Regions from separate parts of the Pelotomaculum sp. FP genome, predicted to be linked through region 1. Evidence: riboswitches for the same ligand, from Rfam matches in the RefSeq annotation. Region 1 holds a riboswitch; each other region holds the start of a gene.
What was found. Region 1 has a riboswitch for cyclic di-AMP ahead of eam (glutamate 2,3-aminomutase). Riboswitches for the same ligand answer to the same signal wherever they lie in the genome.
Positions count from the first base shown of each region.

Region 1 (7,355 bases):
TATTCTTATCTCAATTTATTCAGGTATTCTGTAGCTGTTTCAACCCTCCCGTCCCGTTCCCGGAGCACACCGCCGGGCGCCAGAGAAATAGCCCTGAAGATGCTCTTCTCACCAAACCGGTCCCGGAGCCTGTCGCAGGCCGCATTCAACCGGCGGGCTCGCTCCACCTCCCCGAACAGGTCTAACTGCTCGGCGATGTTCTTAACCAAGCCGGCCAGAGAAACCCCCACCATCCTGACCGGCTTCCAGTCAGGCCAGTGCCGGTGCAGCAGTTCGACCGCCGCCCGGTGGACATCAGCAGCATTGGCGGTGAGATGAGCTACGGTAAGGGCCCGGGATATCCACAAAAACTCCGTATCTTTTAAGCTTAAATTAACCGTCCTGCCGACATATCCCCCCAGGCGCACCCGCCGGCAGACAATGTCGCACAGCTCCAGGATTACTTCTTCAATCTCATGGTATCCCCGGTAGTCCCTGGAAAGTGTGACTTGGCGCCCAATGGACTTCACCTTCTCCAGAGAGTGGGGATCCACCGGGCTGTAGTCGATGCCGTTGGCGGACAGGTGCAGGACATGACCCATCAGACCGAACTTTTTTTGCAGCACCGGCAGCGGGTAGCCGGCAAGTTCACCGATAGTGTGAATATTAAGGTCCCGCAGCCTTTTTTCCAGGCGGCGGCCCACGCCAAAAAGCTCCCGTACCGGCAGGGGCCATATTTTATCCCGTACGCCGGTTAAATCCAGAACCGTAAGACCATCCGGCTTCTGCATGCTCGCCGCCATTTTGGCCAGGAGTTTATTGGGGCCCACCCCAACACTGCACAGGACACCTACATCCTCTTTAATCCTACCTTTAAGCTTACGGGCAATTGCCGAGGAGGTACCGAAGAGATGGCCGCACCCGGAAACATCCATAAAGGCCTCATCGATGGAGAAAGGCTCCACCAAAGGCGTGAAATCATGCATAATCCGTACAATGCGGGTAGAAAAATTGACGTAGTGATTGTACCGGGGTTTGATAAAAACACCTTCCCGGCAAAGGTTCCGGGCTTCTCCCACGGTTATGCCCGTCTGTATGCCGCAGGCCTTCGCTTCGTAGGAGGCTGCTAAAACGATGCCATGGCGCTTGGCCGGATCTCCGGCCACAATAACCGGCCTGCCCTGTAGCGCAGGGTCCAAAGCCTGGTGCACACTGGCGAAAAAAGAATTCATATCAGCAAGCAGGATTGGACAATGCATGTGGCCCCTCCCTAGAACACTTGTTTCCCTTATTATATATCGAACTAATGTTCTAGGTAAAGTGGTATATAAAGGTATCGCCTACCGCAATGAGGTGTTTTAACATAGCTTACGTGGTTGTTTCATTCTGTCCTGAAAATAATATTGCGAGCGACTATTGTAAGAAGCCACTCTTGAACCTAGCTAAACGAGGTGCGAATTCATTCGCACAAAAGTCACATTGGCTGCCACAAGTTCGGCGCTGACGCGCCGGGTGTGATTGAAATGGCGCCTACATCGCAAGTTTTCATGATACGCGGCACCGCGACAGCAGCATATGGAACTGCCCAGAAACGCACAGAGCTAGATTTTCATCAGCGCTGGAGCGACATGGTGGTCTGGGCTTTATTTTGAAAGCCTGCGGAACTCAAGGTACGAGTAAACGAAAGGGACGATTACCGCCAGGGCGAGGGCTACTGCCAGAGCCAGTCCACCAGCCGGGCCGCCCATCAGGGCTCCGACCAGCCCCAGAATACCTGCCGCAACCCAGAGCCGGCCGCCCAATCGGTGTGTTTTCCGCCAGACCACTTCGTTGGCCAGTGTCCAGGGTGTTCTAATACCCACAAAATAGTTGTGCCGGAACTGCCCCATGTAGTTCCCCATCACCAGGAGCAGCAGGGACACTCCTGTCATTACAATCCTGTCAACCGGAGCCTGGAAACCTAAAGCGTTTAAAACAACTACCAGGTGAAGACCTGTCATGAAGATCACCAGTACCGCTTTGATGACCCGGTAAGCCCCGGCAAATTTTTCGTAGTTCTGACGGCTTGGATCGATTAAAGGGAGGAGCAGCATACCCAGATAAATACCCGCAGTTAGCAGGGGGATGCCAAAGGCTCCCCAGCAGCGGGAGGAATAGCCGTCCACCTCACCCCTGTAGTTCCAGTGGCTGGCCACCCGCTCCGGCAGCTGCGGGTATACCACCGCCCCAAGGACTAGAGCCGCTACAATCAACAGCCATAACGGCCATTCCGACAAAAATATTTTAAAGGTATCCGGTAAACGTTTATTATTTCTATTCACTGGCTCCACCTACCTTTCTATTTAACAGATCTGAAAACCAGCCCATTACCTCCTGGAAGACTGTCATATTCAGGGAATAGTAAATAAACTGGCCGTGTCGCTCATCCAGTACCAGTCCAGACTGCTTTAACAGGTTAAGGTGGTGCGATATGCTTGGTTTGGATATGTCGAACTCATCGGCTATTTCGCCGGCGGTCAAATCACGTTCCCTTAAAAGCTTCAATATCTTACGGCGCGTTGGGTCGGCCAAGGCTTTAAAAGTAAGGCCAACCATAAGATATCCCTCCCAGCTAATTTGATATTTAGATAATTATCTAAATATATTATAATTCACCTGCCACCATGAGTCAATATTCCTCTGGCCCTTTCGAAAACAATAAAGGTCTAATCCGTTATCCTGATACCTGCATGAAACGAGCAACGTGAAAGTTTTTTCCCGAACTCTAAAATAGCATTAGAATAGTAGGTAAGATAGCGTTGTATATCGAATTCATATTCATAACGGTCTTTTATTTTGGAGGCATTATTATTGGAGACAAAAAAAAGCCATATTGCTTTGATTCAATGGAAAAGCTTTCGTTTAAAAATATTTTTTGAGGGAATTTTGGTCGGTTTATTCGCTGGTATACTGGTCGTGGCGTTTAGGTACCTCTTGGAAAAAGCCGAATTATTGCGCGAACATATCTATACTGTTTTAGACGTAAACGGCTCTGGGGTCACTTTTTTATGGTTTATTGCGCTAATACTCGTGTCTGTCTGCCTGGGTTTTATTTCCCATATAGTCCCTATGGCCGACGGAAGCGGCATACCACAGGTAAAAGGTATTATCCTGGGTCACTTCAAGATGGGCTGGCTAAAAATAATCATAGGGAAATTTCTTGGCGGAGTTCTTGCTATTGGTTCAGGCATGTCGCTGGGACGTGAGGGTCCCTCCATCCAATTGGGAGCTATGGCGGGTCAAGGCGTCAGCCGCCTTTTAGGCAGGTTAAGAATAGAGGAAAAGTATTTAATTACAAGCGGCGCCAGCGCTGGTTTAGCAGCAGCTTTTAATGCGCCGCTCGCTGGAGTAATCTTTGCGCTTGAAGAATTGCACAAAAACTTTTCCCCGGCTGTCTTGATGTCGGCTATGGCAGCATCGCTAACAGCCGATTTAATAACCCAACAAGTCTTCGGCCAAAAACCTGTCTTTAACTTCCATGATCTCGTTGTGTTACCGCATAATTACTACATTTATGTTGTTGGTCTTGGTTTCATCTGCGGGTTTTTAGGCTTTCTCTTTAACCGGACGCTGACAAAGACAATGGATGGTTACAATAAGATCACCTGGCTGCCAAAAACGTTTATGTCGGCGCCAGCCTTAATACTCGGTGGGATATTGGGTTTTTTCCTGCCTGAAGTTCTGGGGGGAGGAAACAAACTCATCGACTCTGTTGGACAGGCCAACTATGGGATCGCTATTTTATTAATATTTTTTACTGTTAAATTTATATATACCATGATCAGCTACGGTTCCGGCGTACCGGGAGGAATATTCATGCCGATGCTGGTTATCGGATCGCTGGCCGGAGCTATATATGGTAATATGCTCATAGTCTATTTTCATATTGATCAACATTTCTTTAATAATTTTGTTGTTTTGGCCATGGCTGCTTATTTCACCGCCATTGTCAAGGCGCCGGTGACCGGCAGTATTCTAATTACTGAAATGACAGGTTCTTTTGACCATTTATTAGCGCTAATCATCGTTTCGGTAACTGCCTATATGGTTAGTGATATCTTAAAAACCGCGCCAATATATGAAACATTATTGGCGCGGTCACTGGTTAAAAAGAATCACAATATTTACTCCGGTTGGGACAATAAGACCCTGATTGAAGTTGCCGTATGTCTTGGTTCAAAGCTGGAAGGCAAAAGAATAATGGATATCGCCTGGCCACCTCACTGCCTGCTGATAAGTATTAAGCGGGGCGAAGCCGAAATTATCCCCAGGGGAAATACAAAAATCATAGTCGGTGATTATCTATTCGCGCTTGCCAATGAAAATGAATCGGCAGATATAAAAGAAGCATTGTCTCTCATGGCAGGGACCGCTCAAACCATGGAATAGATAACAATACCGTGCCAGGCGGGTGTAATCATTTATTCTCCTTCGGGCAGGCAACGGTAGTCCAGCAACCTGTTTTCCCACGTACGCATCCTTACTTTACCGTCTCCTTGGTTCAGTATATAAGGAGGCATAACAGGAGTTTTTCCGTAACCGTTGGGGGCATTGATAATGTATGTCGGGACGGCCAAACCGGAAGTATAGCCGCGCAGTTTTTCCATAACTGCAATACCCTCGTCCACAGACGTAATAAAATGGCGTGTACCCTTTACCGCTTTAGCTTGAAAAATATAATAGGGCTTGACCCTTATCTTCAAGAGTTCCTGGTTAAGTTTTTTCATAACGTGCGGGTCGTTGTTTATTCCTTTTAAAAGAACCGCCTGATTCCCTAAAACCACACCGGCTTCAACCAGTCTATCGCAGGCCTGCTTGCTCTCCGGTGTAATCTCCCGTGGATGGTTAAACTGAGTATTAATATAAATTGGGGGATGTTTCTTAAGAACCTCACATAACTCCGGTGTGATTCGCTGCGGCAAAGTGACAATGGTCCTGGTGCCCAGACGCTTTATTTCCACATGCTTGATATTATCCAGTTCACCCAGCAGCCAGTCTATCTTTCTGTCGCTTAGAAGCAGCGCGTCGCCGCCTGTGATCAGGACATCGCGAATTTCCTTGTTTTCCCGGATATAGTCCAACGCAGCCATTAGATTCTGATGTGGCTTGTGTTGATCCACCTCGCCGATATTCCTGCGCCTCTGGCAATGGCGGCAATACATGGCGCACTGGTTGGTAACGTTGATAATCAACCGGTCCGGATAGCGCCTGGTGACGCACGGCGCTGGGGAAGTGAATTCCTCGGCCATGGGATCGACATAACCGGTACTGTCCATCTCATCGATAGAAGGTACCGATTGCATGCGGATCGGGTCGTGGTTGCAGTCTCCTTCCATCAGCGAGGCATAGTAAGGTGATATTGCCCATCGATAACGCATCCCCACTCTTCTAATATGAGTGCACTGTTCATCATTAAAGCCAAATAGCCGGGCTAGCGTAAATACATCTTTGATCCGGTTGGCCATCTGCCAGTGCCAGTCATGCCAGTTTTCTTCGCTGGCGTCGAAATAACCGAGCTGCCTTTCCTTGTTAAAATTAATCATTTCCTGCATATCAAAACCGGTCTTTATTTCATCTTTTTTTTCCAGATAATCATTAATTCTCTTTTTTAAATCATCCGCCCGTTTAAGCGCAATAGCCTGTTTTTCTTCGTTCATAAATTCAAATTTCTCAATAGAAGGTATGGACATCACAAGTATCTCCTTTCAAATTTTATTTGTAATGCAAGAAATAAAGTGCAGAAAACCCCCGGAGCATACGTCCGGGGGCTAAAAGAGGTCAAGCAAGTCAAAGGCTGGTTGTAGACCGCCTGTTTCCTCCCTTTCAACGCTTACGAAGTTAGCTGACGGATTCGGGCCGAAAGAGTAGCCCTACGATGTCGACAACACGTTGGAGTCTGGTCGAGCACCGATTCACCCCGTAAATTGGTTCCCCCGCTTCTTTTTATGAAGAATTAAGCGAATTAGGAGCAATATTAAATTCAACATATACTGACAACAGACAACTTATATCATTCAATAAGGTTGTCTGTTGTCAGTATATCATAATAAATTTTCCAGGTCAATCTTATATTGACGTTCTATTAATAATTAACCCCGGTGGTGCAATCAAGGCTGATATAATCACCATGGAACTATAAGAAATAGTTGCTGCTCCCCTAAAAAAATTATATTATTGCAGCTATTCCCCAAACTCCATACATGCCTCCCGGTCATAAGTTCCGAACCGGCATTGATACAATGAAGGAGTCTTAATAACTGTTAGACATCTCTGAATTGTACATACCCTCCTTGTAAAAGCCAGGGGCCATCAGAAATTTGGAAATCTTTTGTTTAGTCAGGTGATTTGCTATATTGACCAAGTAATCTAACTATGATATCATAAAACAACCAACAACTTGATTATATTAATAAAGTTGTCTGTTATTGTGTGTCACGCTAACTATTTTTCCCCATTGCAAGTCAAAGTAAGGTGAAATTCATAAAATTTTAGAATGTAATCGGAATATCCCCTGGTTATTTAAAGCTTATATCAAGTCAAGGCAGAATAGGTTAGCAAAACAAGCTAAAGCCAGTTTGCCAAAGTCCCAGGGATATTCCTGGGTTTTATGTTTTAAGATGCAAGTTTAAGGAGGTGGACAAGAGGACCAGCTTATAGAAAAATTTTTATGGGAGGCGAAATCATTTTATGATACGGAAAACCCTGTTATACGCGATTCTGGTGGCCATGCTGGTATTCGCCGTGGCCGGTTGCGGCGGATCTAAAGAAAGCGAAAATCCATCTACCGGCGAGCAGGTTAAAGAAACATTCAGTTGGTCCTGTTCCGGCCAATACCGCCCGTTTAACTATTATGACGAAGGCAATAACCTGACCGGCTTCGACGTGGAAATCGGCAAAGCCCTGGCTGAAAAAATGGGCCTGGAGCCAACACCTGTTACGGCACCATGGGACAGCCTGATTAACGGACTGCAGGCCAAGCGGTATGACGCCATTCTAGGCAGTATGACCATAACCGAGGATAGAAAGCAACAGGTCGATTTCTCAGACCCGTATTACGTTTCCGGAGGCCAGCTCTTTGTCTATACAGAATCGGGAATTAAAAGCATCGCCGACTTAAAGAACGATACCAAGATTGGCGTGCTCACCACGAGTACTTATGACGAAGAAGCAAGAAAATATTCACAAAATATTATTAACTACTCAAGTGACGAGACTGCTCTGCGTGACCTTGACGCCGGTCGCCTGCAGGCCGTCATCACCGACCGCTTTGTCGGTAAGCTGGCAATAGATGAGACCGGCCTGAAAAACATCGAAATGGTCGGAGACCTCCTGTTCGT
Region 1 is NZ_QFGB01000020.1:53,637-60,991, reverse strand. Features, by position in the region: gene dinB (DNA polymerase IV) at 6-1,238, opposite strand; gene Psfp_RS09925 (SdpI family protein) at 1,623-2,309, opposite strand; gene Psfp_RS09920 (autorepressor SdpR family transcription factor) at 2,293-2,574, opposite strand; gene Psfp_RS09915 (ClC family H(+)/Cl(-) exchange transporter) at 2,830-4,407, shown strand; gene eam (glutamate 2,3-aminomutase) at 4,440-5,708, opposite strand; cyclic di-AMP (ydaO/yuaA leader) riboswitch at 5,830-5,988, opposite strand; gene Psfp_RS09905 (ABC transporter substrate-binding protein) at 6,706-7,355, shown strand, end outside.

Region 2 (7,355 bases), on a different contig from region 1:
CCTAAAGTATAGTATGCAAAAGTTTACCAAGAGGTAAATAGTTTAAACTAAATTCCAAAAGCTTCACCAATTTATATATACTGACATATTTATGAAATAAAAATATAATTATACGGGACTAACGGTAATCCGGTCTATTGTTAGTTCCCTAAGGAGGTTAATTTATGGAAACTGAAGGCTTAAGGCCATTCCCCCCATTTGAGACCGTTTGCATTGAAGTCCCGAAGGTATACGATTTCTGCTTTCAGGCAGAACGACGTGAAAACGTCTGCACGCCCTTAGGTCAATGCTGTCCGCCTGAAGGCGCCACGGTCAACTGTATCATCAACTCCGCCGTTTGTTCTGAAGTTGGCAGGAGCACACCCGATAAAACAGGACGGGCAAATGTCACTTTCGCTGTAACGGTCACTTATACACTGCAGGTCCTGGATGCTGGCGGAATGATAGTTTGCGAGTTTGAAGACCTGATGTTCAGCTTCACCAAAACTGTAGTTCTCTGCGCACCGGTTGGTACCTTTACCAACTGTGAAATTGTCAGTTCCGCATGTACCTGCCTGATTCTCGGCAACCAGATTTGCTGTACTTTCGATCTTTGCTTGGTCATCCAATCCCTGGCTATAGTCAAATTGCTTATACCGAGCTTCGGATTCTGCACGCCGGCCATGTGTGAACAGGTTTCGCCCCAACCCCCGTTCGTCTGTCCGCCTACTCTATTCCCGCCGCAGTGCAAACCGCTCTGCTAAAGAAAGGGGCAGGGCATAACTCCCTTCCCTTCCGGATTGGCATGCACGCAAGGAGGCAAAGGATGTTGCTCTATCAGACGCATTTTACTGTAACGGGTCTGGGCGATTTAGAAAAAGTAAATAAGATGAAAAAGGCCATTTTATGCATAGAAGGGGTTAATAAGGTAGAAATAACAGGACTGAACAGGGTAAGTATAACCTATGACCCCACTAAAGCAATGCCCGGTGTATTCAGTTCTATTATGAGCAGTTTAGGTTTAAGAGCGCCCGGTGGATGAGGAAAGTGCTAGACACGGTAGTTGCCGGGTAAACAAAGGTTGGGCTTCTAGAGAAGCCCAACCTTTGTTTTAGATAAATATTACCATCTTACTTTAATTTTCAACTTCTCATATCTATTTGAAGGTAAAAATATTTTATTAAACTACAGACCCATTCATCGTTTGAAAACGATTTTGTCTATATTGATCATAAAAAATATAATCTGACAGTAATAGTATTAAAAATGCCGAATCCCAGTAATATTTATACTGGGTACGGGGGAACCAATTACTTGGGGTGAATCCCATTTGCGCCATGCGTGTAATATTAGTGTGAAAGAGGACAAGCCTGCCCGTTATTTCTGGTTGATAGTAGCCATGGGGCGCCACAACACACTAATTTGGCAAAATGGGTAGGGTATCTTTCACCGAACCCGCCAGCTAACCCCGGAGGCGCTAAGAAAGGGGCAATCCTGTTGACAAGCATCAAGCGTTTACTGTTCGTGCTCGTCCCTTGTTTATTATTAATTTTGGTCGCCGTACCGGCAGCTATGGCAGCGCCATCAGATCAAGGTGAGGTAAGTTCAAACTGGGGCGATATTTATGGCTACAATGATTACTATGGTTACGGCAATCCAACCGCTACAAATGAGGCCGTACTTGCCGCGACACCAACAACTGCCGCAACGAACCCGCTTCAGTCTTATTGGAACAAGTACTATGGAACTGGATTTAACCAGAAACCGGTCACTACTACACCAACTACACCAACTACACCTACGACCCCAACAACTCCAACAACTCCTACGACACCGACCACCCCTTCCGGGACCAGCGGATTAACAGCCGACGAGGCGCTTATGTTCGATCTGGTCAACCAGGAAAGGGTAAAAGCCGGACTGCCGGCTTTCACACTCGATCAAAAGTTGACGGAACTGGCCAGGATGAAAAGTCAGGATATGTACCAGAACAATTATTTCAGCCACACATCACCAACATATGGCTCAGCGCTAAACATGGAAAGACAAGCGGGCTATTCGGCCAGGGTCATGGGTGCGGAGAACATCGCCAAGGCGGCGACAACGACACGGGCACATGAACTGTTTATGGGCAGTGAGGGGCATAAAGCCAACATTCTCAATCCCCTCCACGACTCAATTGGTATAGGCATCACCAAATCAGGCAGCGGGGTAGTTGTCACCCAACTGTTCAGTGGTGACTAAACAACTGACTAAAATTAAAACCTCAGAAATTTTTCAAAGGTATAATCATTATTCTTCAGGCACGCGAGAGCGTGCCTGTTTTTTTTGCTGCCTCCACGGGGAAATAGAAACGAATCATATGGTACAGAATAAAATATAGTTATACCAAACAGAATAAACCCTGCCAGCTTTGAATGAAAACAGGGCCTGGACCAAGAAAGGGGATACAATTTGATTTATTTCGATAGCGCGGCCACCTCCTGGCCGAAACCTTCTAAAGTCTGGGAAGCCATGGAGCACTGTATAAAATTCGTAGGAGCCAACCCAGGCAGGTCAGGACATCAAATGGCACTGGAGGCGGGACGCCTCGTAGATGAAGCCAGAGAACTTCTGGCCGCCCTGTTCAATATCAAGAATCCTGATCGTATTGTATTTACCATGAACGCCACGGAGGCGCTTAACCTTGCCATTAAAGGCTTGCTCAAGGAAGGCCAGCATGTAATCACCAGCTCTATGGAGCATAACTCGGTAACCAGGCCGCTCTATGTGTTACAGGGTAAAGGTGTCGAAGTCACCAAGGTTCCCTGCGCTAAAGACGGCTCGATCAGCGTCAAAGATATTGAGTCGGCTATTAAACCGAACACCGCTGCCGTAGTAATCACACACGCTTCAAACGTTACCGGGACGATAATGCCGATCGGTGAGATTGGCCAACTCACCAAGAAAAAGGGACTCTGTCTGATTGTTGACGCCGCTCAAACAGCCGGGGTTTTTGACCTGGATGTTTCATTCATGGGTATAAACCTGCTTGCTTTTCCGGGCCATAAAGGGCTGTACGGGCCTACCGGAACAGGCGGCCTTTATATCGACGAGAGGCTGGAGTTGACGCCCCTGAAAGAAGGAGGCACAGGCAGTTATTCCGAGGCGCCCGGACAACCGGAAGTATTGCCGGAGCGTTATGAAAGCGGCACGGTTAACTCGGTAGGTATTGCCGGATTGGCGGCAGGTTTAAAATTTATACGGATGGAAGGAATGGAAAGGATTAGAAAACACGAGATGGACTTAACCAAGCGCTTCCTGGAGGGAGTTTCCGGACTGAAAGGTATCACGTTGTACGGACCGGAAGAGCTTTACAACCGCGCGCCTGTCGTATCATTCAGCCTGGAGGGAAAACCGTCCGGGAAAGTGGGGTATGCGCTGGACCAGCAATATAAAATAGCCTGCCGGGCAGGCCTGCACTGTGCGCCTGATGCGCACAGGACCCTGGGTACCCTGGAGCAGAGACTGGTACGCTTCAGTTTTTCCTATTTTAACACTGAAAAAGAAGTTGACTTTGCCATTCGTTCTTTGGCCGAGATTGCTGAGATACCGCCCGGGGAGTTTAACAAGGGTGAGGATAAATCTTGCGGCTGCTGAAATTTGGGGAAAAAACCGGTATCAAAAACTCGATTCTCATCGCCTTTTACCGGAGCTAAATTACGTCCCATTTTGCACAGCGGGATCCCCAGCGGCCAATTACTTTTTCATTCTCATAAATCTCAACTATCTCGCATACATTCGAGCACCCGTTACAGTCAAAGCTTCCAGTGCGATAGGGAAGACCGGTTACAGCAAATCCTTTAAAACTGGTACTATTACCTCCCGCTGTCTTTTCCTTGGCCAACTGCGCGGCTCCGATTGCACCCATTATATTAAAGTATTCGGGTATAATCACCGGCAAACCCAAGGCTGTTTCAAAGGCCGTCTTAATCCCTACATTGGCGGCAACACCGCCCTGGAACACCACCGGAGGTAATATTTCCTTGCCTTTGGCCACATTGTTAAGGTAATTGCGAACCAGCGCGTCACACAGCCCTTTAACAATGTCCGGGAGTCCATAACCCATTTGCTGTTTATGAATCATGTCCGATTCGGCAAAAACAGTGCAGCGCCCGGCAATGCGCACAGAGGCTTGGGAATTAAGAGCAAGTTCGCCAAAACTGGTAATGGGGATGTTGAGGCGGGCAGCCTGCTGATCCAGAAAGGAACCGGTTCCTGCGGCACATACTGTGTTCATGGCAAAATCAGTAACGATGCCATTCCTCATAATAATAATTTTGGAATCCTGGCCGCCTACCTCCAGAACTGTCTGGACATCCGGCACAAGCATGGAAGAAGCGACGGCATGGGCGGTAATCTCATTTTTTATAACATCGGCGCCCACCATAACTCCTGCCAGGTAGCGACCGCTGCCGGTCGTACCTGCGCCGGCTATCTCAATGTCCGGCGGCACTGCCGCCGCCGCTTCTTTAAGACCTTCCTGGATAACCTCTATAGGTCTGCCCATGGTACGAAGGTAAAGGCCGGTTAGGACATCTCCGGCCTCGCTCATTACAACAATATTTATACTGACTGACCCGACATCAATGCCTAAATATGCTTTCATGACAAATCCTTTCTGTAACTATTTAACCGGTTAAACAATTTCTTCTCGCCGGCAAGAGTTTTTTCCTTCTCATCAGGTCGGTAAATGCCTCCAACCGGGTAGACATGCCTGCTTTCCCGGTCTGCTCGTCCAGGAAAAAAGTAAGTACGGGAATATCATAATCCCTGCTGACCCTGGGCAGGATGGTGCGGGCGACAATTTCCGGGATGCAGGTAAAGGGGGCCAGCTGGATCATGCCATCAAACCCGCGCTTGGCGCAAAGAATGGTGTTGCCGATTGAATCGCGGCCATGTCCTCCTACCAGTTCAGGGAGATAGGGGGCGGCGGCTTCTTTGACAGTCATTCCTTCAGTTGTTTCATTCCAGGTGTTATCCCGGGTCCACCCTGTAAGGAACATGGACCTTTCTACTTCAACCCCCAGATTGCCGAGTGTTTCTTCAATCTCCAGGTTGCTGGCAGGCTCCAGTAATACGTAGATTTCCCCAACAATACCGACCTTCAGTACCATACGTTGGGGATCCTGCGGGATATTTTTCAAGGCTTCCAGAGCAGCCGCTTCAGCTTCAATAATGTGCGGCGTGGTGTAAGCCTGGTCAATCCACTCAAGCGCCTTGCGGTAGACCCTGGAGGTGTTGTCGCTGGTTAGTTCGCGCGGTCTGGTCACATGGCTCATTTTTTCTACGTTGTCCAAAGCCTGTAGTTTGCGCCAGGCTCGCTTTATGTGGGAAATAATGCCTCTTATGGAAACACGCGCTTTGTTAAGCGCCAATACGTTTCTGATGAAGTTTAGAGGGTAATGGCGGGGGGGCTCGAATACGATCATTTTTATATCATGACCAATGTCTTTCAGGATCTTGTGATGAAGCATGGCGTATTCCCCTGCCCGGCAAGGGCCCACACCGCCTGTCGTGACAATGGTATCGGCGCCCATTTCAATACATTCCAGGTAAGTTCCCATTAAGATTTTTAGTGGAAAACAGGCAAATTCGGGTGAATACCGTACGCCAAGATCGAGCGTGCGCTTGCTGGGACGGGGGGGGGGCACCACTTCGTTACCGAGGTCCTCCAGGAGCATTTTAAATGTTCGCCACGATTCACCCATTCTTGGAAAAGTCACTTTCGACAAGCAAGCGCCTCCTTCCTACGTCTGACCATATCAACGAATGCCTCCAGGCGGGTGGTCATGCCTGCTTCTCCTGTTTGTTCATCAATCATCAGGGTCATAAAAGGAATATCACTGTGTTTTTTGGCTTCCATTTCGATTAATTTATTCAACAGGGAGTCAGGACCGCAACCGAAGGCTGTTAAGTGCAGGACCCCGTCAATTTTGTTCTGGTTAAAAAGAAAGTGGGCCGCCTTGAGCGCCCTGTCACTGAAGGTCCAGAAAAGTCGTTTTGGCAGGTTGCAGTTTTTTTGAAGGGCCAGTAAGGCCGGGTGAATATTTTCGGCCGTGATGACTCTAACCCCATACTTCCTTAGCTTATCAATCAAATTCACGCTAATGAAACTGTCGTAAATAGCATAGGGATAACCAAGTACGGCAAACTTCAAACTGGGCTTGACAGAACCGTCAAAATCCGCCCCCCCGGTCTGGTTCTCCAGGAAATCCATGGCCTGAACGGGGCTCCATCCTTTTCTCAAAAGTCTGTTATAGCGGTGCAAAACCCCCACGGCTTTCAAATATGCAAGGAGTACCGATAATATTGGCGCTCCCAGGCGCTTACCGATTGCAAGGTAAGCTTTTACAACCGCAAAGCGGCCTTGTCTTGTATCCATGCGGACATCGATAATAGGCGGTACATTCTCAATAGAATACCGGATCATATCGGGCAGGCCAAGAAATTTGGGACAGTAAACTGTTCTCCGGTTCAGGCAGACCACCCTTGGGATGTAAAGGTAATCGACCTTGTCTTTAATATCCATAACATGGCCGTAGAATAGTTTAACAGGTACACAGGCGTCAGCCAGCGCCTCACGAGTCCCTTGATCCAAAATACTTTTGGTGGTCCTGCCGGATGTTACTACCTGGACGCCGAGTTCATTGAAAAAGGTCCGCCACATAGGGTAGTAAAGATAATATAAAAGAGCCCCCGGAATGCCAACCTTAATAGTCACACCGGTCATAGCCTCCTTAGTTGATATTGAGTTCTTATTACTATACTGGCTGCAGGGACAGGTTATGCCCCTTCCTTTTTTCGTTTAAAATTCTATATTTCTAGGGAAATTCCTCCAGCAATAATCAACAAAAAAAGAGCCTGACAACGAAAAAGGCCGCCTCTGCCGGACGGCCCTTTGGTTTTTCTTTACTGTATTTTAACCCGGTGCATTTTCTTTTGACCTCTTTCAGTCTTAGGCATCCGGATCTCCAACAGTCCGTTGTGATAGTTGGCCAGGGTTTCTTCGGGTTTTACCTCCGCCGGCAAGGGCAGCATCCTGCTAAAAGTACCATAGTATCTCTCGGAGTGGAAGATGTTATCTTCGTCAACTTCTTTAAATCTTTTCAACTCGCCTTTTAAACTCAGTGTGTCAGGAGTTACCGCGACTTCAATATCATCCTTGGACTCAATACCAGGTAGTTCAGCTGTTGCAACAACCTCCCGATCGGTCTGGTAAAGGTCAACTCTCGGTCCAAACTGTTCGGTAGCAGTCATAAGGCCCCGTTTTAAAAAATTGTGATCGAAAATTTTATTCATCTGGTTACGCAAATTGCTGATTTCCCCAAAAGGAT
Region 2 is NZ_QFGB01000019.1:45,488-52,842, reverse strand. Features, by position in the region: gene Psfp_RS09605 (hypothetical protein) at 165-743, shown strand; gene Psfp_RS09600 (hypothetical protein) at 806-1,021, shown strand; cyclic di-AMP (ydaO/yuaA leader) riboswitch at 1,237-1,470, shown strand; gene Psfp_RS21605 (CAP domain-containing protein) at 1,477-2,223, shown strand; gene Psfp_RS09590 (aminotransferase class V-fold PLP-dependent enzyme) at 2,434-3,618, shown strand; gene Psfp_RS09585 (acyl-CoA dehydratase activase) at 3,674-4,627, opposite strand; gene Psfp_RS09580 (CoA protein activase) at 4,650-5,753, opposite strand; gene Psfp_RS09575 (acyl-CoA dehydratase activase-related protein) at 5,741-6,751, opposite strand; gene Psfp_RS09570 (Hsp20/alpha crystallin family protein) at 6,931-7,355, opposite strand, start outside.
Region 2: it holds a riboswitch for cyclic di-AMP, as region 1 does, so the genes downstream of both, Psfp_RS21605 (CAP domain-containing protein) here and eam (glutamate 2,3-aminomutase) in region 1, are expected to answer to the same signal.

Region 3 (7,355 bases), on a different contig from region 1:
GTTTGTACCGGTAACCGGGGTGACAAACTGGACCTGGCTGTAAGATGTTTCAGGAATTCCTGTACTGGCCACGGTCTGGGTTCCAATACCAACCTGGATACCATTGTGATCAAAGAACACAACCTCGGCAGTCAAGGAGAAATCGCTGACCCCCGCGCCGAAAACATCTTCTCTTACCCAGAAGGTGAGCCGGTACTGGCGCCCGCCCACGATGCCCCTGGTCACCATCTGGAACAGAGACCCCGGTAATAGTGGATTCAGACGACCAATCTCAGCTGCAAAGGCGCCGGCATGGGAAACGGTAGTCTGGGCTACATTGCTGGCGCCCCAGAAGACCGGGTGAGCAGCGTCCGCCCAGATTTCCAGGCCGGGATCCCTGGCCAGGTTCCCCCGCGGACACTCTCTCGGTCTGGGGCAGATCTGTACAAAGATTTGGCGGTCCTCCACTACCTTGGCGGTAAGCTGGACAACAGCAGTCTGGTGAAGCCGGCTGGCTCTCTGGAGTTCCCAGTTGATATCCACATCGATATTGTGGAACTGTATAAAGACATCGTTCCTGTTGGAAATTTTCCTGGGAGTCCGCAGTTCAACAAGCTTGGTGAAAGGAAGGTCTTCGGCTGTGTGTCTGACCTCATTATTCTTGTTGACAAAGAAAATCTGCTTGTGGATGGTGCCGCTGACAATCACCTTTTTGACCGTATATTCTCTCAAAACGCCGGGTATGCCTCCAAGTGGCACTAGAACGATATCACCAGATACGTTTTCATCAACGAATACCGCTGTTCCCCTAAGGTCACGTATAGAAGCAAGAATTTTGTCTACCTTAATTGCAAGTTCGGGAAGGGTCATTGTACTTTCTACAACTTGCTCAACGTCAACTGCCTCAATGACAACCGGAACTTTGATTTCGATGCACGTCGCCGGTTGGGTCTCGGTGAAAAGATACTGAAATGGCACAGACATTCTCGTTAAACCTCCTTATATTTGATTATTTTAAAAAACCAACTGACCTTCGCTATTTCAGCCCATGGCCGGGCAAGGGATCTTGATAACCTGACCCACCTCGATGACATCCGGGTTGGTTATTTGTGGATTTAGCTCCAGGATCATTGGAACAGTTACTCTATGAGCAGCCGCAATCTTTCCAAGGGTATCACCGGCCCTAACGACATAATCAATGGGCGGACAGGGGGTCTCGGTTGGAGTAACTGTTGGTACCACTTCCTCAGGCACATAGACATCTTGCTGGATCATTTCGGTAACGGTTGCCGATACGCTCAGCACGACCTCGGTATGGACATCCACGCCAACCTGGTCAGCGCTTACGAACTCCGGCTCAACTGTTACGTCGACATCCATGCCCGGCTTGGCGTCCTCAATGATGACAAAGGTACGGAAATTAAGTTGCTGGTGCAAGGCGTGCACAGCCTGGTCAGGCTCGGTGCTCACGTAAACAATCTCCACATTTACGTAGCCACGGATGATAACTTTGCCCTTAAGTATTTTGGTATCGGTTATTTCAGCATGGTCGACAATTGCATCAAGGACTTTCATTATGTCGGGCTTCGACTCAGGAACTGCAATACTTTCTCTCAACACCACCTGGGTGTCCCCGGCTCCGATTTCGCGGTCTACTTTCAGCTTTCTCTTGGTATAACCTTCCTCATTCTTTAATAGGGTTGGGACATCATGCAAAGTCCTTGTTTCAGAAACAAACACGGTTAGCTTGATGATAACGTCCGCCCTCAGCGCAGGGTCGATTACCGGTTCTACATCCGCTGCTTCAACCTCTGCCAGCACGTGGACATTCATACCTGGCTGAGCATCCGGGACCTCCACGAAAGCACTGAATCTGATGGTATGGTGCAGGTCGTGAACCGACTGCCGGGGTTCGAATGCGACATAAAGGATCTGGAGTCTGACCTCGCCGTCTACAATGACCTTGTTGGCCACCAGTCTCTTATCGGTTATTACAGCCTCCGCCTTGACCTTGAGGATTTTTTCAACTTCCGGCTTTTCTTCAGGTACTTCAAATACGTCACTGACAATAATCTGCTTGGTTTCTTTGTCCCCAATCAGGTGCTCAACCGTAAGATCCGCAGTCTCCAGGGCCACATTTCCTGCAGGCGTTTCGGTAAGTATCTCCATCTCATCGACTTGGGTTATTTTTGCAAATGTACTCAATACTGCTGCAACGTCAAATTTACGCGGGTTCCTTCTGCTGGTAGTCAGGCTCACATCCTCGACTGTAAATTGAACAAAGTAGTCATCTCCAGGTTCGGCGCCCGGCACATCCACATAGGTCGTGAAATTCAAGTCGTCATCGAATGAGTGGACAGACTGATCCGGCTTAAAAGCAACGTAGGTCACTTGTATAGAGAGTGTTCCTTCTACAATAACTTTGTTGGGGACAACACTAACGTTTCTAACTTTGGCGTCTGCTGTTTTTGACAGAATTTTTTCTACATCCGGCTTCGCTTCAGGAACTTCAATCTGTCCCTTGACTACGGTCTGGACTCTATTTTCACCCTGGACCAGATTGACTTTAAGCCGTTCGGTTCCAGCCATATTTACTCCTCCTTTCAAAACTTTTCTATACTAATATATGAGGGTGATTCAAAAAAGTGCTAAAAACGTAGCGTAAACGAAAAAACGAAAGAAAGAGGAACCAGGTCCTCTTTCTTTCGCTGCTAATTATTACTCTTTTTTGTAAAAAAAGGGTACGTTCATCTGAGCCCTAAGAAGGGGCGGCCGGATCTAGCCATTAAACATCTGCACAAACATCTTGCCGTAAGGGCCTCCGCTGACTACACCTATCCCTACTTTGGTGTAGTTGCTGTTTAAGATATTGGCCCGGTGCCCCGACGAGTTCATTAAATTTGCGTGAGCGCTGCTAACCGTGGAAGCTCCGGCCAGGTTCTCTCCGGCATAGCTGTACTGCACGCCATACTTCTTCATCATATCGAACGGCGAACCGTAGGTGGGCGAAGTGTGGCTGAAATATCCATTGTCAATCATATCCTGGGCCTTCATCCGGGCCAGTTTGACCAGGGTCGGGTCGCTTTGCAGGGGCTTCAGTCCCGCTTTTGCCCGCTCCTGGTTGACCAGATTAAGCATCTGCTGCTCGTCGGCGGTCAGACCGCTGTCCGTGGTAGGTGTTGTGGGTGTTGTGGGTGTTGTAGGTGTTGTAGGTGTTGTGGGTGTTGTGGGTGTTGTGGGTGTTGTGGGTGTTGTGGGTGTTGTGGGTGTTGTGGGCGTAGTTGGAGTTGTCGGCGTAGTTGGGGTTGACTGAGAACCTGACACCGGCTTGATAAACATCTGTACAAACATCTTGCCGTAGGGCCCCCCGCTGACCACCCCAATACCTACTTTGGTGTAGTTGCTGTTTAAGATATTGGCCCGGTGCCCCGACGAGTTCATTAAATTTGCGTGAGCGCTGCTAACCGTGGAAGCTCCGGCCAGGTTCTCTCCGGCGTAGCTGTATTGCACCCCATACTTCTTCATCATATCGAACGGCGAACCGTAGGTGGGCGAAGTGTGGCTGAAATATCCATTGTCAATCATATCCTGGGCTTTCATCCGGGCCAGTTTGACCAGGGTCGGGTCGCTTTGCAGGGGCTTCAGTCCCGCTTTTGCCCGCTCCTGGTTGACCAGATTAAGCATCTGCTGCTCGTCGGCGGTCAGACCGCTGTCCGTTGGCGCCGGGGATTCTACCGGTGGCTGTGAAGGAGTGGTAACTACCTTTTTCCCTCCGGCAAACATCTGCACGATAATCTTGTAATTACCGCTGGTGATCACCCCAACTCCAACCTGGTCAAAATTGCTGCTCAGCATTTTGGCCCGCGTTGTACCTGAATTCTGCAGCGCGCTAAAGGCTGAACCGATAGTTGGAGCTTTGGCAATGTTTTCTTCCGCGTAAACAAACTCGATCTGAGCAGCCTTCATCATATCCTGCTGAGACCCGTAGGTAGGCGAAGTGTGGCTGAAGTAACCGTTGGAGGCCATGTCCTGGGCTTTTATCCGGGCCAGGCCCGAAAGCGCCGGATTTACCGTGAGTTTCGCCAGACCGGCGTTCGTCCGGGCCTGGTTGATCAGATCGACCATCTGTGATTCATCGGTAGTCAGGGGGACATAGGCGTCTGCCGCCAGGGCTGTTCCCGTTAAGCCCAGGGTCAGCAGCAAGGCAAAAAGGAACATAAACACTAAGGATCTCGGCCTTAGGCCTTTTGACTGGAAGCTCATTAGTTGATTTTCCCCTTTCTTTGTGCCTCCGGAGTTAGCTGACGGGTTCGGTAAAAAGAATAAACCTACCCTTTGAGAGGTGGGACGTTAGACGTGAGATCTGGGAAGTTGGGTGGTAATGCAGCCGTTGGGACATTTGCCGCAGACAACGGAGCGCCTGTCATTTTTCCTCCAACACCCGCTTAATTGGCTGTTTAAATTTCCGCTTTCCGCAACTTTCGTTTAATGTCTCATTTTCTTGTTCTCATGTCCTGGCGCACAACTCAATGGGATTCACCCCTGAGATTGGTTCCTCCGTACCCAAATTTATTGAGATTCGGCCTTTATTCAGTCATCAAGCGCCAGTTAGCTGGTTATTTGGAAAGCTGCGCTATGCGCCCTTGCCAATTACAGCTGCCGGGCCTGCGACTAACATGGTAAAATAAAAATAGGCATGAACAAGATAATGCTTGTACAGCCTACTATACCTGCTAAAGGGACGCGATGGCAAAGCCGGTAATATTAGTTCAAGACCTAAAATATTAGCAACTAAGGTACTTAACTACTGACCTTTCAAATTAACACCTAATTAGAAATAGATGTTAAAATGTAGCAACCTGGCTTATAAAAGCTAAACAAATCTGATCTATACAGGATAATTCAGATTTTCAATGGTTTTTTTATTCTTCTCTCAACATATTCAGGTATTTTCATAGCAGTTCCAAACCTGCTTTTACTGGAAGCGGTTGACAACCGCAGCTTCAATATTCAGGATCTTTAATAAAGTTTCGGCATCTCTCGCAGAAGGACCTGTCAGGAACACTCTGGCCTGTCCGCCGGTGATCAGTTTCCGTATGGTTTCAAGGACCTGTATCTCAGGTGTCCTGTCGGTCTGGAGAGCGTCCTCCCCGTCTCCTCGCAGCGCCGCGACGAACCCATTGTTATAGCCAAGGTTGCTGCCTTCAGCATAACCCTTATCATAACCGGACTCAAAACCCTGGTTGTATCCAAGGTTATAGCCAAGGTTCTTGCCGGCCAGATATGCTTCTTCAGTTAATTTCTTTTTACCAAGCCGGTGGTTTTCCTGACAGCCACGAGCAAAGCTCTTTTCGAAACCACCGGATATGTTATTGCTCATGGTCACCGCCCTTTACCGATGCGCTTAATTCCTGTTCAAACCATAGCATCGGGATAACGCCTTTACGGGCGCCAGTTTTTGATTGCATTGGGGGTGTAAAAAACCGCTCCTAAACCCTCTGTGAGTACCAGACACTCCTGTCCATCCGCCCCATCGACAAAACAGGTCAGAATAAACAATTTTTTCTTCAGCCCTTTTCGAAACCTCTTTAATAACAGTTCATCGAGGTTGTTTAGTTTACCAATCACCTGCCTGGAACCCATAACCACCAGGGAATACCGGCCGTCAGCCTGCCTGTTGAGGGAAATCTGTACAGGTGTTTCACGGCCTTTACCAGACATCTGATGTATCCCTTCAAGATACTGCCGTGCTACCGCTATGGCCTCTTCTCTGTTATTAAATTTGGGACCAATCGCTGGAATGTTTTCTCCCAAAAAAGTCAAGGCAGCGTCGCCTGAGAAAACTGACCGGTAAACCATATGGTAAGCCTCCTCGGTTATTAATATATGGCCGGGATGGCCTAAAGGTGAGGCGGCTTAAATCAAAACTTTAATACTTGCCTGACCTTCACAAACACTAAAATTCAAATCCCAGGCGATCCATCACATTGCTAATCCGGTTAAAAATGGTCAACTTATCCGACCCTGCGAACAACAAGCCCACCGCTTTCCGTTCCTGGTCCAGGATCAAAGCTCCGCTGTCACCCGGTTGGGATATCAACTCGGTAACAACCTGATCGGAAAACCATACCTTCTCATCTTTGTCCATCTCGACCTGCAGCACTGTGCCGACCGATTTTATAGCTCCGTTGGTAAGGCCGGTAGTCCTGCCGCTTTTTTGCACCTTTTTGCCCGGCTTAGCCTCCGCCACTCCCGTGATATCGCCTATTTCAAGAATAGAAGGCGCTACCAGGTCTATTGAATCAATTTTAGCCAGCGCGCAGTCCACCGTGTTCTCAGTACTAAAGCGTTTATAAAACCGGATTTCATAGTCCCTTTTGACTATATTGAGCAGGAAGTTGCCCCCCCGCGCCACAGACGAGGCCACCGGACAATCCGACCTGGCAACACTTTTCTCCAGGGGAACGTAACGCAAAAGTGTACCTATGCGGTCTTTGAGCGTTCCTCCATCGTATGGACCTGGTTGCAGGATGGGGTCTCCGGGTTTGGCCCGGGCCTCCTGAATGCTGGAGCCATTGGCAAGGACATGGTTGTTGGACAACAACATCAGTTCCTTGGTTTGCTTGTCTTTAACCACCGCTCCAAAAGTACCGGCCGTTGACTTGTAGTGTCCTATGCTCACTCCCGGCTGAGCCGGTCTTTCCCTTGAAGTCCTGACTCCAAGCGCGCGGACAACTCCTATTTCAACCACATCGGTATTAAGCCCGCCTATTTTTTCAGGCACCACATGACCACGCATGAGGTTTTCAACAGGCAGCTTTTTTTCCACATAAACAATAAAGGCCGGTTCTCCGGTGTTTTCCGATCCAATCTCCTTATGCCCTATGCCAAGGCCGACAACATTCTGAAGGCGCAACAATTTATCGCGCGTTTTGTTTAGCGCCCTAAAATACCGTTCCATGCGCAAACCCCCTTTAATTGATAAAGGTTGTTCGAAAAGCCTTTCGAACTAGAATTTTTGCCCCTGCACCATCATATGCATGAGTCTTAAAAGGGGTACGCGGCCTAATATGGTGAAACAGGTATACCCAACCGAAATTTTCCTCGTGATTCCATCCCGCCGATGCCGTCAAACCCGGTAATGGTCCCCGCAATGATATCCTTAATAGAAATTGGATCATATATGGAGGTGTAGGCGATTTTCTCCATTACAAAAACCGGGTCGTAGGCGTGAATCATCACACGCTGCGGGGAACTGGCAAAGTTGGCGCCTGCTTTTAGCAGAGATTCATAATGAGATTGGCAGGCGCCGGCAAAAATAACCAGGTCATCCCTGCTTTTCTCATAGTTTCGAGCCACTTTGACCGCTTCCATAA
Region 3 is NZ_QFGB01000005.1:13,494-20,848, reverse strand. Features, by position in the region: gene Psfp_RS03320 (SPOCS domain-containing protein) at 1-963, opposite strand, end outside; gene Psfp_RS03315 (SPOCS domain-containing protein) at 1,021-2,568, opposite strand; gene Psfp_RS22110 (CAP domain-containing protein) at 2,758-4,182, opposite strand; cyclic di-AMP (ydaO/yuaA leader) riboswitch at 4,250-4,574, opposite strand; gene Psfp_RS03305 (hypothetical protein) at 4,955-5,359, opposite strand; gene Psfp_RS03300 (hypothetical protein) at 5,422-5,838, opposite strand; gene Psfp_RS03295 (hypothetical protein) at 5,936-6,940, opposite strand; gene yabG (sporulation peptidase YabG) at 7,045-7,355, opposite strand, start outside.
Region 3: it holds a riboswitch for cyclic di-AMP, as region 1 does, so the genes downstream of both, Psfp_RS22110 (CAP domain-containing protein) here and eam (glutamate 2,3-aminomutase) in region 1, are expected to answer to the same signal.

Region 4 (7,355 bases), on a different contig from region 1:
CACCGGGATACTCATGTTCGGCATCAGAGCAACCCCCAGGTTTGGCAGGGCATAGAGACCTATGAATACCACCGCGAGGATGAGCATCGAGATGGCAACCGGTCGTTCTACCGAGAAATCTGCTATTTTCACTTGGAATCACCTTCCTGTTTTGTGACCACCTTCACCTGCTGCCCATCGGAAAGCAAGCGGTTGCCTTCGACTACAATGCTCTGTCCGACCTCCAAGCCTTTTGTGATTTCAACCTGGGAGTCATTGGACACTCCTGTTTCGACATATACTTCCTTGGCTTTGCTGTCTTCTACAATATAGACAATATGCTGTCCATCCTTATCAATAACTGCATCCACCGGGACAGCAATAACATTTTGCAAAGTTCCTGTGACAAGGTTGATTTTCACAGTCATCCCCGGCTTAATTTCCCCGTCTGGATTGGCTACGGTGATTTCTACCGGATAACCCATGGTGGTCGAGTCAGCCTTTGGAGCTATCGCAGTCACCGTTCCTTCCACAGACTTGTTCAGGGAATCAACGGTTACTGGGACCTTATTTCCCAGATTAATGTTGTTAACCACACTTTCCGGTATCGAAGCCTCTACCTTGACGGTATCGATACTGACGATACTGGCTACATCCTTCGAACTACTTACCATTTCTCCAAGATCTACATCAATTTCACCTATGTAACCACTAATTGGCGCGGTAACCGTATATTCTTCCAAATTATCCTGTGCGGTACTAATGGTCACGTGCAACTTATCAATTTCCTGCTTTGTTTGTTCCAAACTGAGCCTTGCCTGTTCCAAACTGAGCCTGGCATTGACCAGTTTGGTATTCGCATCTTCTAAATCGGTCTTTGATACAGCACCGCTTTCATAAAGAGTACTGATGCGGTCGTAATTGACCTGGGCATCATTTAAAGCCTGAGCTGCAGTATCATAACTAACCTGTGCAGTATCATAACCAACCTGTTTGATACCCAGGTCAGCTTCCGACTCAGCCAGGTTATGAGATGCTTCCCTGGACTCAATTGTAAAAAGAACCTGCCCCTTTTCCACCCGGTCACCTAATTTCACGTTGACCCCGGCAACACGGCCCGAAACCTTGGAAGCAATAGTGGCTTCAGACGATGCCTCAATCTGTCCGGAGGTATTGTAAATCTTGTTCATGTCTGTCTTGCTCACCTGAACAACCTCAACTGCAGTAGAAGATTCTTCATTGCTTAAAGGCTGTTTTTTTCCACATCCGCTAAAAAGAGAACATAATAACAAAGCCAATACCAAAACCGTTAATCGTTTCAACTTTCTTCTCGCTCCCTTCATCTTCTTTTATTTACAAGCATTTATGCATTAGGCAAAACTCTGGAAACTGCATTATGTAAAATCAGCCAGTTCTTCAACCTTAAACATTATAAAAAAAGAAAATAAACTGCCTCTAAATCAAATAGAAAAATTTTCTTAACAAATTTGAAAATCGAAATAAAAATTTTGTACAATATTTTTAAAAAATTTAAGAAACCGTTTTAAAGTAATTAATATTTAGGATTTATAATGGATAAAGAAAAAAATTCCCCAAAAGGCAAGTTCAGAGGAGAAATAGCATGTCCTTAAAATCAAAAATTTGGGCTTCTTACATAATTATGATTATTATTCCTCTTCTCCTGGCAGTTTTGTCAGCCAGGCTGATTCTAAGCAATTATGAAAAGGACCACCAGCTTCAAATAATCGAAATTGCCCTAGAGGAAAAAATGCAGGAGAATATGGATTTTATGGATGAGCTGGATAACACCCTCGCCAATAAGCCGGATAATTTCAAAGATTCATTTTTCCTGTCGCGGATCAACGAAAGAATTTCTTCTTTAAATATGGGAGTTCTGATTCAATACAATGAAAAGTTTATGTATAATTCTGTTCCAGTTAACGCCGAAAAACTTAAACCTTACTTGGTAAAATTTCTCCAACAAGACGTTGCCAATAGATGGGTATCGGCAATCTCAAAAGATTATATTGTAAAGTGCCGGGCTCTCTCTTTCAGTGACGGGACAACCGGCCGCATCTACCTTTTTATGAGCAGAACAGCGCCCTGGGATACTCCGCCGGCCGGCCACACCGGCTATGTGAAATGGGTTTTTTTAATTTTCATTATTTGCATCTTTATGACCAACAGTTTCTTGACCTACCGGTTGTCCAAAAGCTTAATCAAGCCTTTGGATTCGGTTAAAAAAGCGGCTAAAGAAATCCAATATGGAAACCTGGATTATCCAATTAGTTATCCGGTAAAGAATGAAATAGGAGAATTGTATCAAGCCTTTGAAGAGATGCGGATAAAGCTAAAGCAATCACAGGCGCTCAACGCGCAATATGAAAATAGCAGAAAAGAGCTAATATCCAATATATCCCATGACCTTAAGACCCCCATCACAGCAATTAAAGGCTACGCCCAGGGTATTATTGAAGGTGTAGCTAACAACCCTTCGAAAATAGAAAAATATCTTCGAACTATCTTTACCAACGCTGTGGAAATGGAGCGCTTAACAAATGATCTAGTCCTTTTTTCCAAACTGGACATCAAACAAATCCCTTTTTCCTTTGAGTGTGTAGACATTAATAGATACCTTGAGGATGCCAGAGAAGAACTACATTTTGATTTGACTGAAAACAATATAGCGCTTAACTTTGAGTCCTATTATGAAAGCGATGATCTAATCATGGCCGACCGGCAGAGGTTAATTAGAGTCATTCATAACATCATGGAAAACGCCAAAAAACATTTAAATAAACAGGAAAAGGAAATAAAAATAATCTTAAAAGAAGAAAAAAACGAAGCCTTGATTGAAATAAGGGACAACGGTTGTGGAATTCCGGCGGATAGACTCCCTTTAATTTTTGACCGGTTTTACCGGGTAGATTGCGCCAGGAACCGGACAACCGGGGGTAGCGGGATCGGGCTGTCCATTGCCAAGGAGATTATTGAGGCCCATCAGGGGAGGATATGGGGAGAAAGCACTGAAGGTTTGGGGACAAGTATTTTTTTCACTTTAAAAAAAGCTGCCTATTTTAAAAAAGATTAAAATCCCATCAAAGAGGAGGTTAGAAGAATGAAAAAGGTATTGATTATTGAAGACGACCAATGTATTGCGGAACTGGAAAGAGACTATCTGGAAATAGACGGATTTGAAACGGATATTGAACTAAACGGAAGAACAGGACTGCAGCGTGCTTTGCAAGGAAACTACGCGATTATCATATTAGATGTCATGCTGCCTGAAATAGACGGTTTTGAAATCTGCAGGACAATACGCAATAGGAGTAATGTACCTATCATTATTGTCTCTGCCAAAAAAGAAGATATTGATAAAATCAGAGGATTGGGGCTAGGAGCTGATGATTACATGACTAAACCTTTCAGTCCTGCCGAACTGGTTGCAAGAATTAAATCCCATCTTGCCCGCTATAATCGCCTTGTTGATCAAAAAGTTGTCAATCGCCCCGAAGAAATAAAAATTAAAGGACTGGTAATCAATAAAAGCTCCCGGCGTGTTCACCTGAATGGCCAGGAAATTCCATTTACCGCCAAAGAATTTGATCTGTTGGTCTTCTTGGCTGAGAACCCTGATCGGGTGTTCAGTAAAGAACATATTTTTGAAAAGATCTGGGGTGTGGATAATGTGGGAGAGATTGCGACAGTAGCCGTTCACATCCGGAGAATCCGTGAAAAAATAGAAGAAGATACATCTAATCCGGATTATATTGAAACCATATGGGGTACAGGATATCGTTTTAATATTTCCTGATTTCGATTAAGCAATGACCTATCAATAAGTTAAAATTAGGTACCCGGTATCTTATTCTTTATTCTGGTAAATGACCTGCTTGGGATAGGGGATTTCGATACCGGCCCGGTCCAGCGCGTACTTAAAGCGCTTGCGCAGCTCTCTTTCTACAGCCCAGTGTTCACCCGGCAAAGTAGGCGCCACGGCGCGAATATCTACCGATGAAAGCCCCAGTTCAATAACGCCCTGCACCTGGGGCACATCAATAATGGCTTCGATTTCCCGGCAGGCTGCTTCACACTCATCTTTCAATACCTTGATGGCCTGGTCGATATCTTCTTCGTAGGCGATACCCACCGTTACCTGGGCCAGCATGGGTCCCCGGTTGTAGTTGGTCACCTGGGTAATCCCCCCGTTGGGGATGATGCTAAGCTCACCGGTCCACTGGCGGATCTTACAGGTGCGCAGCCCTATTTCCTCCACGGTGCCGGTTACCGCGTCTATTTGCACAAAGTCGCCCACACTAAACTGGTCTTCAAATAATATAAAGAACCCGCTGATGACATCCTTGACCAGGTTTTGCGCGCCGAAACCTACCGCCAGGCCAAGGATACCGGCGCTGGCCAGGATGGCGCTGGTGTTAACGTTGAAAATTTGCAGGATCATCAGGCAGGCCATGAAGAAAACGAGGTAAGTGATGGCGCTACGCAGCAGTATTTCCAGGGTTTGCGCCCGGCGGCCGGTCGTTTCGTGATTATCAAAAACCTGCTTCACAACCAACTGGCCGAAATTAATGGCCAGCTTCGCTCCAACCAGGATCCCGATGATTTTTAACACTTTGGCGCCCAGCGTTTTTAAATCGTCCGGTGAAATGAGCTTCACATTGAAAATTTCCAGGATCACTATAGCCGCTATAAAATAACCCCCATAGAGGATTATTGTCTGCAGTAAAATACGCGCCGAACGTATAGCTTCGTCAGAAATAACCCCCTTCTCTGCCTGCTCGCTATCGCCCTGCCCGCTTTCTCTCAATACCCGGTTCGAGAAGCGGTAAAGCACCTTGATAAGGATGTACGTAAAAACTAATACTAAAACGGATAATACCAGGTCGTATAAGAAAATTTGCATCTGATCGGGGATAAACAGATCCTTAATCCAGTCCATATATAACTCCAGCTGCTTATCGATAATTGTAGCCACCTCGCAATAAAACAAGACTATTGTCGGATATTATATCACAAAAATTTCCGATTTCCCATATGGCTCAGCATTTCCTTCAGCAGTAATTAAACAACCCTGCAAGGCTAAATTTTTAAAACTCAGGCATAAAAAGTGCATGTATCCGTTTACAATGCCATAACTCCGGTATACTGCCATATGCTACCATATATCTCATTTGACATAAGAAATATTTATAACTAAAATTACATCAAGACATATTGAATATCAAAGACCATTCTATCAGCGCCGAGTCTTCCCAAAAGGAAGAGCGGGGGAACCAATTTTTGGGGTTAATCTGTTTGAGACGTGTACATTTCACATCTCAAATGGTAGGGCTACCCTTAGTCCGCATCCGTCAGCTAACCTCGTAGGCGTACAAGGGAAGAATTGGGCTGTATATTTTTTTGGCCGGATCTTTCTTCCGGCCATTTTATTTTCAATATACTTCCTTTTTATTCTTCCTTAACCCCATTGTTACCCTAATGCTGTTTAGCCGGGGGAGAAAAATTGACAGGAGGTATTTAACCTATGAATGCAAAAATCTTATCCCTACAATCCAGAAACACTGTAGACTGGATGGATTGGCGATGGCAAATGAAGCACAGGCTCCAGTCGGTGGAAGAACTGGCCGAATATATCGACTTCAATAATGAGAAGATACGGGATATCCAGATGGCCTGCGATGTCTTCCCTATGTCCATCACCCCCTATTATGCATCGTTGATCAACAAGGATGACCCCAGGTGTCCCATTCGTATGCAGTGCATACCAAATCCCCAGGAACTTATAGAGGGACGCGGCGATATGGACGATCCTTTACATGAGGACGCAGATTCTCCCGTACCCGGCCTGACCCACCGCTACCCCGACCGGGTGCTCCTGCTTGTCACCAACGAGTGTTCCATGTACTGCCGGCACTGTACCCGCAAGCGCAAAGTGGGCGACAACAACAGGTGCACAACGGAAAAGGATATTGACCTTGGCGTTGAATACATTAAAGCCCACCCGGAAATACGTGATGTCCTGCTGTCGGGAGGAGATCCTTTTATACTTTCCACCAACCATTTGGAACGAATCATCCGCAAGGTGAAGGAAATTCCACATGTACAGGTAATTCGCATTGGGACCCGTACCCCGGTGGTCATGCCGCAAAGGATTACTGACGAGCTGGTCAGGATGCTCAAGAAATATCATCCTGTCTGGATCAATACTCATTTCAACCACCCGCGTGAATTCACGCCTGAAGCTGTCCAGGCCCTGGCCAGGCTGGCCGATGCCGGAATTCCCTTGGGCAACCAGACGGTCCTGTTGAGAGGCGTCAACGACTGCCCGGTGATTATCAAGAAACTGTCGCACCTCCTGGTGAAAAACCGTGTTCGTCCATATTATCTTTATCAGTGCGACTTATCCCGGGGCATCGAACATTTCCGTACTCCTGTAGCCAAAGGGATAGAAATCATGGAAGCGCTAATCGGCCATACTTCCGGTTTTGCCGTACCCACTTACGTTGTGGACGCGCCGGGAGGAGGCGGCAAAATCCCGGTCCTGCCTAATTACCAGCTGTCAATGACCAACACCAAAACTGTATTGCGCAACTACGAGGGCGTCATATGTGTCTACGAGGAACCCCAAAACCCTGGTTCCGGTTGCTCCCCCACCTGCTCCTTGTGTAAGGAACACATTATCAGGCATGAACCGGTCGGCCTGCAAAAGCTGTTTGACCCATCCAACCTGACTGTAAGCCTGGTGCCGGAAGGAAACCGGCGCAAAGCTCGCTATACCGCTCGTAAAGGAGAAGCTCATGTCTATCGAAATCAAAAAAAATGAAGATATTTACTTGGATCGCTGGGAAATCATAGAGGGCAATGCTTTTGACTGCCGTATTCTGGTTTCACCCTATAACCGGCGAATTACTGTCTATGAATTCAACCTTACACGGGACCATGCTGCAGGAGAAATGGTTGAACTCCTTGCGGGAAAGGCTTTAGAAAACGGCCTCGACAAGATCTGGCTTAAATCCAAAACCGGTTATATGAACGCTTTTGCAGGCGCCGGGATGAAGTTGGAGGCAGCTATTCCCGGTTATTATAAGGGCAAGGAGACAGCCCTCGTCTTTGCCCTGTACCTAAGCAACCAGCGACAAACACCTTCACACGCCAGAGGCAAGGAATTGGTCGATCAATTGGTATCCAAGTTCAAGGACGGAACAGTAAAACGTATAATTCCTGACGGGATAACGTTTAAGTGGGGTGAAAAGGAGCATTGCCCAGCCCTGGCCCGGTTATACAGAAAGGTTTTTACTACTTATCCATTTCCGGTTTTTGATCCCGATTACCTCAAATCGACCATCGCTCAAGACAGT
Region 4 is NZ_QFGB01000032.1:31,640-38,994, forward strand. Features, by position in the region: gene Psfp_RS13010 (efflux RND transporter permease subunit) at 1-132, opposite strand, end outside; gene Psfp_RS13015 (efflux RND transporter periplasmic adaptor subunit) at 129-1,301, opposite strand; gene Psfp_RS13020 (HAMP domain-containing sensor histidine kinase) at 1,601-3,070, shown strand; gene Psfp_RS13025 (response regulator transcription factor) at 3,098-3,793, shown strand; gene Psfp_RS13030 (mechanosensitive ion channel family protein) at 3,845-4,936, opposite strand; cyclic di-AMP (ydaO/yuaA leader) riboswitch at 5,228-5,382, shown strand; gene ablA (lysine 2,3-aminomutase) at 5,522-6,820, shown strand; gene ablB (putative beta-lysine N-acetyltransferase) at 6,795-7,355, shown strand, end outside.
Region 4: it holds a riboswitch for cyclic di-AMP, as region 1 does, so the genes downstream of both, ablA (lysine 2,3-aminomutase) here and eam (glutamate 2,3-aminomutase) in region 1, are expected to answer to the same signal.